Linked DNA regions of Breoghania sp. L-A4. The protein of the gene in region 2 interacts with the protein of the main gene of each other region in a pairwise test. Links are inferred from orthologs where the notes say so. Each region holds a gene or a part of one and is shown on either strand. Other genes may lie near its edges.

The links.
Region 1: the proteins of D1F64_RS17295 (region 2) and D1F64_RS08445 interact in binary tests that used the Escherichia coli proteins (3 or more experiments, as listed by UniProt). The link is inferred for Breoghania sp. L-A4 from one-to-one orthologs.

Annotation. Positions count from the first base shown.
Region 1 is NZ_CP031841.1:1,820,004-1,824,812, forward strand. The notes cover bases 829-3,623. They hold D1F64_RS08445 (response regulator transcription factor), read left to right. Parts: upstream 829-1,780; coding sequence 1,781-2,467; downstream 2,468-3,623. Other genes in these bases: D1F64_RS08440 (efflux transporter outer membrane subunit), read right to left, coding at 829-1,632; D1F64_RS08450 (HAMP domain-containing sensor histidine kinase), read left to right, coding at 2,467-3,623. Also shown: D1F64_RS08435 (efflux RND transporter periplasmic adaptor subunit), read right to left, coding at 1-187; more of D1F64_RS08440, read right to left, coding at 187-828; more of D1F64_RS08450, read left to right, coding at 3,624-3,735; D1F64_RS08455 (HlyD family efflux transporter periplasmic adaptor subunit), read left to right, coding at 4,492-4,809. UniProt on the Escherichia coli protein: Response regulator member of the two-component regulatory system CpxA/CpxR which responds to envelope stress response by activating expression of downstream genes including cpxP, degP, dsbA and ppiA.
Region 2 is NZ_CP031841.1:3,783,586-3,788,487, forward strand. The notes cover bases 1,224-4,111. They hold D1F64_RS17295 (ATP-binding protein), read left to right. Parts: upstream 1,224-1,914; coding sequence 1,915-3,309; downstream 3,310-4,111. Other genes in these bases: D1F64_RS17290 (response regulator), read left to right, coding at 1,224-1,907; D1F64_RS17300 (tRNA-binding protein), read right to left, coding at 3,334-3,699; D1F64_RS17305 (TetR/AcrR family transcriptional regulator), read right to left, coding at 3,738-4,111. Outside these bases: D1F64_RS17280 (branched-chain amino acid aminotransferase), read right to left, coding at 1-340; D1F64_RS17285 (MarR family transcriptional regulator), read left to right, coding at 611-1,138; more of D1F64_RS17290, read left to right, coding at 1,176-1,223; more of D1F64_RS17305, read right to left, coding at 4,112-4,424; proC (pyrroline-5-carboxylate reductase), read right to left, coding at 4,560-4,902. UniProt on the Escherichia coli protein: Histidine kinase member of the two-component regulatory system CpxA/CpxR which responds to envelope stress response by activating expression of downstream genes including cpxP, degP, dsbA and ppiA.

The sequences.
Region 1 (4,809 bases), 2.0 Mb from region 2 along the record:
TGATGGCCTCGTGCCAAGGCTTCAGCCAGCCGCTCGCGGGAACCGTTTCGGGCCATTGACGCTTAGCCGGCTTGGTGATTTCGACCGTCAGCGCGGCAGCTTCTTGTTGTTGTGCGTGGGACGGTTGACTGGCAAAGGAAAGATATGCCCAGGCAAGCAGGGGCAGAATGCGATAGGTGGGCCGCATCAGAGAAGGCCTCCTTTTGTTATTGTGTGATCGAGTGTCGAGGCACCCGTCTCTGTGTACCAACCTCCGCCCAGAGCCTTGTAGAGCGCAATCCAATAGCGCACTGCGTCGCGGCGAATGCCAATGAGCGTGATTTCCGCCGCTTGCGCCGTGCGGCGCGCGTCCTCCCTGTCGAGCAAGCTCACACCTCCGGCTCTCCAATTGGTATCGACCGAATTGAAATAGGCGCGATAATTGCGCGCTGCGATGAGCGCATCGCCAATCCGCTTGCGGGTGCTCTCCACGCGCACGAGAGCGGTTTCCACTTCCGAGACCGCGTTCAACACACCCGATTTGTAGTTGGCGACTGCCGTATCATAGTCGGCGATTGCGCTCTTGACCGCGGCGCGGCGAGACCCGCCGTCGAAGACGGGAATCGATAGCGCGGGGCCAAAGGACCATGGTGTCGACTGACCCGTCAGCGATGAGCTGGACAAGGTTATCGAGCCGCCGAGGCTCAAGCTCGGGTAGAGGTCCGCCTTTGCGGCGCCGATGTCGGCGACGGCGGCCGCGAGTTCAAGCTCAAGAGCGTTGACATCAGGGCGCTGGCGCAACACATCAGCCGGGACATGCGCGATCTTCAGGTTTTTCGGCGCTGGGATACCGCGCTTGCCCTTGGCCAACAGTTGCCGGACACGCGGTTCATCGTCGCCAGTCACTTGGGTCAGTGATTTGATCAGAACCTCGCATTCGGCGCGCTGCCCCGTCAGGGTCGATGAGGAGGACGCCGCGCTCGCCCGAGCCAGGGCGAGATCGGCACTTGAGATCAAACCTGACTCGGCCGCCTTTTCGGTGGCGCGAATGGTCTCTTTTTGCGACCTGAGCTCGGCGCTATACGCATTTTCAAGCTGCCGGCAGGCGCGGTATTGAACGTAGTAATCGGCGACTTCCGCAGCGAGGGATGCCCGAGCATCGTGCCAATTGGCGATTTGCTCGTGAACCCGCAGGCGCGCCGCCTCGCTGTTCTTCCGGTTTTTGCCGAAAAAATCGATCTCCCAGGAGGCATCAAGGCCGCCGCTCGTCGTCGTGGACACTGAAACCCGGTTATCGCTGTCACCATCGGTGCCGGATCGCGTTAGGGAAGCAGAGCCGTCCAGTCCCGGGAACAGGCCAGCTTTTGCGGACGCCAGCGTTGCGCGCGCCTTGTCGATGTCGGCGATCGAAGAGTCGAGGCTGGGATTTTCCGTCTGCGCATCGTCGATGAGCGCTGTGAGCGACGAATCGTTGAATGTCGACCACCAGGACACGAGATCAGATGTCTGGCCATCATGGGGCAGCGTGGCATGCCATATACTTGCGATTCTGGCATCGGCTGGCCTGAGTTCGGAGAAGCTTGCGCAGCCTGAAAGAAAAAAGCTAATTAGAATAGCGCTATAGCTGAAAATGTTACGATTTTCCACGCTCATCACATTCCTTTACGATCTTGCACGCTGCCGGAGAAGTTAGACGGTCTACTGTAAAGTGCCGTCAAATATCAGTTAAGATATGTAAAATTTGGTGCTTCACCCGACACTGTTTTATAGGTTCTTGTGGCACGAGTAATGGATGTTCCGCATGGAAAAGGTTTTGCTGGTTGATGATGATGTGGAGCTTACGACGCTCCTTAAAGAATATCTTGTAGAGGAAGGTTTTGAGGTTTCGACCGCTCACGATGGGCGCACCGCAATCGGAATAGCATCCTCTAACACCGTCGATATTATCGTGCTCGACATCATGATGCCGCACATGAACGGCATTGAGATCTTGCAGCGTATTCGCCGCAAGAGCACCGTGCCGGTATTAATGCTCACTGCGAAGGGCGATGACGCCGACAGGATTGCCGGGCTCAACCTCGGCGCCGACGATTATGTGCCCAAACCCTGTTCACCCGGCGAACTTGCCGCACGGTTACGAGCGATCCTGCGCCGCGCTGGCCTGGCGGCCGGGGCCGCTTCCGAAATACTGCGGGCAGGAGAGCTAATCATGCATCCAGGAAGCCGGATTGCCGAGTGGCGCGGCGAACCGCTGGAACTGACTGGCACCGAATTTACTTTGCTCGAGGTCCTTGCCCGCAACGCTGGTCAACTCGTCTCGAAACAGGAAATATCCAAACGCGCATTCGGCCGACCCTTGACGCCGTTCGACCGTCGTATCGATGTTCATATCAGCAGTGTCCGCCAGAAGCTGGGGGCAAGAGATGACGGTCAATCCTGGATCCAGTCTGTACGAGGACAGGGCTATCAGCTTCTGCAGGACCGATAATGCAGCGCCTTTTCTGGAAGTTCTTCATCATCATTTGGTTGGCCATGCTGGCCTCGATCGCCGTGTTATTTGCCGCGAGTTCCTTTTTTCAGATCACGCCGCTCGCCAGTGAGATCCAACGTGGACAGCAGACCTTTGCACTTGACGTCGCGATGCGGCTGTTGACCCACGAAGGTGAGAACGCCGCCATTGCGTTCGCGATCCAAGCGGCCAACGCGCAAAAGTCGGTCAAACTGACGGTCGCCAAACAGGAAGCATCCGCAGGCTGTGAAATCAAAACGCAGGGTTATCAGCGTACTGTTGAAAGAAATGGCGCTTGCTACAGTATTGTTCTTCACGCTCACGAGCAGGGCTTTGTTTCGGCAACTTGGCCCAGACTTGTGCCTTGGCTGTCTGCTTTGCTGGCGGCGGCAATCGCTGCGTTCTGGCTCGCGCAGTATCTTGTCCGGCCTGTCGGCTATTTGCGCAGCGGGCTGAGTGCTCTTGCACGCGGCCGCTTCGACATGCGCATCGGCGATAAAATGAATGGCCGTAAGGACGAGGTCGCTGCCCTTGCGTATGACTTCGATACCAGCGCCGCGCGTTTGGAGCAGCTGCACAAAACCCAGCAACGCCTGTTTCACGATGTGTCGCACGAGCTGCGCTCGCCGCTGTCGCGCCTTCAGGCTGCGGTCGGCGTTCTACAGCAGAACCCGGCCAAGCTCGATGTCGTGATGGAACGTATGGTTCGAGAAGTCGAGCGCATCGACGGATTGATCGATGAGATACTCACGCTCGCCCGGCTGGTGGATGGATCGAGGGATGCGATCGAATTGCAGACGCTCGATGTTATCGAACTGCTAAACGATATTGTCGCGGATGCGGCTTTTGAGGCTCAAGCCCGCAAGATCGCGGTCACGCACCAAGGCGCGCAGTCATTCGTCGCGCAAGTCAACGGGGAACTGATCTATAGGGCGTTGGAGAATGTCATTCGTAACGCCGTCAAATACACGTCTGACCGCGCGAAGGTCTCCATTCGATCTCAGGTCAAAGACGATAGGCTGCATATCCTCGTCGTGGATGAGGGCCCAGGCGTGGCCGAATCCGATCTGGAACGGATTTTCCAGCCATTTTCGCGCGGTGAAGATGCCAATGTCCTAAATGGCTACGGCCTAGGCTTGGCAATTACCAAGCATGCCATCGAAAGACACGGCGGGGCGATCTCGGCCACGAACGCCGACGGTGCAGGTTTGGCTGTCGCGATGGACATCGCGCGATCAACCCATTGAGGTATCCATGCAGCAATATGGAAACGATATCAGACTGACGACAAACCACCTCAGTGATCTCCGTCGTTCTCGACCTTGTGCCGAGGATCCATTCTTTCAAGGGCTTATATATGATCGGGACAGGCAAGAGCACGACGAACGAGAGGTCGGTGGGCTTTGTCATCAAGCTCGCTATTTGCCTGCTTTTCTGTCTCGTTGCTCACGAACGGTCATCTGCTCCCACTCTGTATTGGAGTATGTTCGAGTCATTTGTCCGTCCCTTGTCGTCGGTCAAGTGCAAGCGCCGAGCCGGAGCCGGAGAGGTAGTAAAATGCTTTTTCCAGACAGGCTTGCGGATCGCCGATCCTGGATAAAGTCTTTCCGACTATTTTTCCAGGATGACGATGGAGAGGGCGGAATACATCGTTATTGTTTCAATCGCCACTCCAAACACGTGAGGCGAAGCCGGGCGTTGATCTGGGATCCGCGCACCGGTCCCGGGTCTCGCTTGCGCTCGCAACCGATGCGCCGCGACCTCACGGTTTCAATCGCCAAGCCCTCGTCCGCCGGTCCCGGATCTCCGTTGATCCCGCGTCCACACGTGACGACGGTGACGAAAACAGTCCCGATGCCCCGTATCGAAACCGGGTTGATGACGAAAGCCAAACAGAGACCACATCCGAAGCCGTTGATCCTCATCTTTGATTTAGAATAAAGACTTTCAACGGAGATCGCCGCTTACTGCCCCGGTTTCCAAAGGAGTGCACGCTTTTGAATATGCGCGGTATCACGAAGAAAACGGCTGTCCTGATGGTGGTCCTGCTCGCGGCGGGGGCCGCGGGCACGTGGAACTGGTGGCAGAATCAGCAAGACCAACTGCCGGAAGGCATCGTGTCCGGAAACGGACGCATCGAGGCGAATCAGGTCGACATTGCCGCGATATCGGCCGGGCGCATTAAAAACGTGCTGGTCCAGGAAGGCGATCTGGTTTCAGCCGGGCAGGTGCTTGCTCATATCGATACGACGGAGTTGCGGGCCCTGCGCGCGAAATATGCTGCGGATCTTGCCGCTGAGGAAGCCTCGATGCAGGAAGCC
Region 2 (4,902 bases):
TCTGCGCGGAAACGCCCATCATCTCGCTGCCGCGCCAGGCGACCGGACGGACATAGGCGTCGACCAGCTTCATCCGCTTGAGGAGTTCCACGGTCGCGTCGTTGATCTGCTCAGGGGTGTAGGGGATCGTGAATCCCAGCAGACGGCCGGACTCATGCAACCGCTCGGTGTGCTCTTCAAGCTTGAACACATGGCCGCCATAGGCGCGCTCGCCCTCGAATACGCAACTGGCGTAGTGCAGACCGTGGGTCAGCACATGAATCTTCGCGTCCGCCCAAGGCACGAATGCGCCGTTGTACCAGATTTCACCGTCACGCTGATCAAAAGGCAGCCCAGCCATCTCAAGCTCTCCAAGTTCGGGCGCACACAACAGCGGGCCTCATCGCCCGCCAAATTTGATGCTCATCGCCGGCGCAAAAACACCCCGCGCGACGCGGCGGCTTTGCGTTGCAACTCAAGTACCGATATCGTTCCACAACAGCAGTGTGCCGGAACCGACATCCCGTGGCTAGATCGACACGACAGGACCGGACGGAATGAACCGCCTGCTGAGTACGATCGTTTCGTCTTAGCGGTCGCTTTAGTAACAATCGATCAGAAATATGTCAATATGGCTGACGTAAATTTCAATATGCCCAAACAATGGACGGATGCCGCCCAGGCCGCAGGCATGGACGATGCCTCGGGATCGCTTGAGTACGAGTTGATTGAATTGCTGTTTTTCGCCTACCGGGATTTCATCTCGGACCCGGACGAAATCCTCGCCGAATACGGTTTCGGGCGCGCGCATCACCGGGTGCTGCATTTTGTCTCGCGCAATCCGGGCATCCGCGTGACCGAACTTCTCGACATTCTGAAAATCACGAAACAGAGCCTCGGCCGGGTTCTCAAGCAGCTCATCGACGAGGATTTCATCGAGCAGCGGACAGGTCCGCTCGATCGCCGCCAGCGGCTGCTCTATGCGACCGACAAGGGTCGAGCGCTGTCCGAGCGCCTCGCGGCCCCGCAGTCACGGCGTCTTGCGCGCGCGCTGGCCGAATTGCCCGAAGGCGGCCACGAGATTGCCCGACAGTTCCTCTATCGGATCATCGACGAAAACGAACGCGCCCGAGTCGCCCATCTCGCCAACAAGCGCTGAGCGACCCGCCACCGTGTCGACGATCGAAAGGACACCCATGCCAATCGCGCACCGGCCCGCCGCGAACGCGCCCGCGACATCCGCCCTCCCCGACGACGCAGACCACTTGCTGGTGGTCGATGACGACAACCGCATCCGCACCCTGCTGTCGCGATTCCTGAGCGAGAACGGCTTCCGGGTGACGGTGGCGGCCGACGCCGCCGAGGCGCGGCGGCAGTTGCGCGGACTGACGTTCGATCTGCTGATCCTCGACGTGATGATGCCCGGCGAGAACGGGTTCGATCTGGCCGGCGACCTGCGCCGCAATTCCGACGTGCCGATCCTGCTGCTGACCGCGCTTGCGGAAGCCGACGACCGCATCCGGGGCCTCGAGATCGGCGCCGACGACTATCTCTCCAAACCCTTCGAGCCGCGCGAACTGCTGCTGCGCATCGGCAACATCCTCCGGCGCTCCGGCCCGAGCGCGCCGGAGGCCCTGAACGACGTGCGCTTCGGCCCCTTCGTGTTTCTGTGCGAGCGCGCGGAGTTGCGGCGCGGCGACGAACCCGTCCGCCTGACCGACCGCGAGCGGCAGATCCTGTCGATCTTCGCCACCAAGCCGGGCGAAACCATTCCCCGCCACATGATCGTCGGCAACGAGATCGGACAGGGCGAGCGCACCGCCGACGTGCAGATCAACCGGCTGCGCCGCAAGATCGAACCGGACCCGGCCAATCCGGTCTACCTGCAAACCGTCCGCGGCGTCGGCTACCGCCTGCTGATCGACTGAGACCACCATGATCGCCACCATCGGCCACAGGATCAGCACCGCGCTTCAGGTTTCGACGGCGCCCTTGCGCGCGCCCTATCGCGCGGCCGCGGGATGGCTGCGCCGCTGGGCTCCCAAATCGCTGTATCCGCGCACCATCCTGATCATCGTGCTGCCGATGGTGCTGCTGCAGTCCGTGCTGGCCTTCATGTTCATGGAACGCCACTGGGAGACGGTCACCCGGCGCCTCTCGACCGCCATGGCGCGGGAAATATCGGCCCTCATCACCGTCATCGAGACCTATCCTCAGGACGCGGACTTCGAGAAGATCACCGCGATCGCGTCGGACAAACTGGGGCTTTCCATCTCGCTGCTTCCGCCGGCGAGCCTGCCCGCGCCGCGCCCGAAGCCGTTCTTCGATCTGCTCGATCGCACCCTGAGCGGCGAGATCGGCCGATACGTCGGCAAGCCGTTCTGGATCGACACCATCGGCCGCTCGCAGTTCGTCGAAATCCGCGTCAAGCTCGACAATCACAACATGCGCATCATCGCGCGGCGCAGCCAGACCTACGCCTCGAACTCGCATATCTTCCTTGTCTGGATGATCATCACCTCGCTCGTGCTGATCACCGTGGCGCTGCTGTTCCTGCGCAACCAGATCCGGCCGATCATCCGTCTCGCCGACGCCGCCGAGAGTTTCGGCAAGGGCCATCCGATCGGCAACTTCCAGCCGCGCGGGGCCCGTGAAGTGCGCCGCGCCGCCTACGCCTTCATCGAGATGCGCCGCCGCATCGAGCGCCAGATCGAACAGCGCACGACCATGCTGGCCGGCGTCAGCCACGACCTGCGCACGATCCTGACCCGGTTCCGCCTGCAACTGGCGCTGCTGGGCACCGGACCGGAAATCGATGAGCTGCGACGCGACGTCGACGAGATGAACACCATGCTGCAGGCCTATCTGGCGTTTGCCCGCGGCGACGGCGACGAGCAGCCCGACAGCGTCGACATCGCCCTGCTGATCGAGGACCTGGAAGCGGACGCGGAGACCGCGGGCAGGCGCGCGTCCTCATCGTTTGACGGCGATCCGATGGTGACCGTCAAGCCCAATGCCTTCCGCCGTTGCCTGACCAATCTGACGGGCAACGCGGTGCGCTACGCCAAGAGCATGAGGATTACCGGCAAGCATTCCGGCGGCTGGCTCACCGTCACGATCGATGACGACGGCGAGGGAATCCCGGCCTCCGACCGGGAGACTGTTTTCAGGCCGTTCTTCCGCCTGGACGCCGCCCGCAACCAGGACGAGGGCGGCACGGGCCTCGGCCTGTCGATCGCCCGCGACATCGCCCGCGGCCACGGCGGCGACATCACCCTGAGCGACAGCCCGATGGGCGGGCTGCGCGTCATGGTGCGGATTCCGGACTGAAAGCAGGAAGGTGCTCGTGCGGCGCTAGAACAGCCGCACGCCGTTGGCGACCGGCTTGTCGACGGACGCCAGCACCACCTCGCCCGCCTCGTCGGGAAAGCCCAGCGTCAGCACCTCCGACATGACCGGGCCGATCTGGCGCGGCGGGAAATTCACCACCGCCATCACCTGACGCCCGACGAGCGTCTCCGGCGTATAGTGTTTGGTGATCTGCGCCGATGACTTGCGGATGCCCAGCACCTCGCCGAAATCGATGCGCAGGATATAGGACGGCTTGCGCGCCTTGGGGAAGTCCTGCACCTCGATGATCGTGCCGACCCGAATGTCCACCTTGAGAAAATCATCGAAAGCGATCGTTTCGGCCAGCTCGGCCGTCATGTCCTTGTGCATTGCGTCTCTGTCAGCCCGTCTGTTTCACATCGCCGCCATCATGCCGGATTGGCATGGTCCGTGTCACCAGCCGAGTCCGGCCCCCCGGTCGTCCGCCGGGCTCCGCCGCGCCGCGCGGACCGGGAGAAGCGCTTCAGCGACGCCAGGAACGCCCCTGCCCGGTCGATACGGCCCAGGATCGCCGCGCCACGCTTGAGTTCCGTGTCCAGCGCCGCCATGGTGCGCGCCTGACCCGGGTCCTCGTCCGTGAACCAGACACCCATCACGCGGGCGAAGGCAATCGCCAGCCCCTGGGTCTTGGCCGCGCCGTGCAGGCCCGCCGACTCGATCCCCGCAGCCGACAGCATCCAGGCCTGCGATCGTACGGCGATGCGGTTGAGCTTGGCGGCCAGCGCCGGGTTGCGCCAGGCCTCGTCGGCGAGAGCGCGCAAGGCCGGCTTGTCGGGCGCAAGGGCGTCGAGCCGGCTCATCAGCACATCGAACAGGCGATCGAGCGGCGGCTCGTCGGCCAGATCCGGATCCAGACCGTCGAGCACCTTGGCGTCGATGCGCCGGAAGAAATCGGCAAGGATCGCGATACGGCCGTCATAGGCGCCACGCAAGACGGACGGCTTCACGCCGGCGCGTCCGGCAACCTCCGTCATGGTCACGGTCTCCCACGGCTGCTCCGCCAGGAGCGCCATGAAGGCTTTGATGATCGACGTGCGTGTTTTCTCGGCCACCATGATCCGTGTCCTTGCTGTCCCGGAGCGTCCTCCAAAACAGTAGGAGCCCGGGATGCAAAAGGGAACCGCCTGCGACAACGCGCGCCCTCAGGGCGGGACGACGCGCGGCGGCGAACGCCACGCGTCGAGACTGGATCAGCCCGCCAGCTCGCGGGACCGTCTGGCGGCGGCGGCGATCGCCGCATCGAGCAGCGGCTGGAAGCCGTTTTCGGCCATAAGCACCTCGAGCGCCGCCGCCGTGGTGCCGCCGGGCGAGGTCACGTTCTTGCGCAAGGTGCCCGCATCCACGTCGGAGCGATACAGAAGCTCGCCCGCACCGGCCACGGTCTGACGCGCGAGCGTCATCGCCAGCGCCTCGGGCAGGCCCGCCTTGACGCCGGCCGCGGCCAGACATTCGGCCAGCAGAAACACATAGGCCGGACCGGAGCCGGAAACGGCGGTCACCGCATCCATCTGGTCTTCCGATTCAAGCCACGCC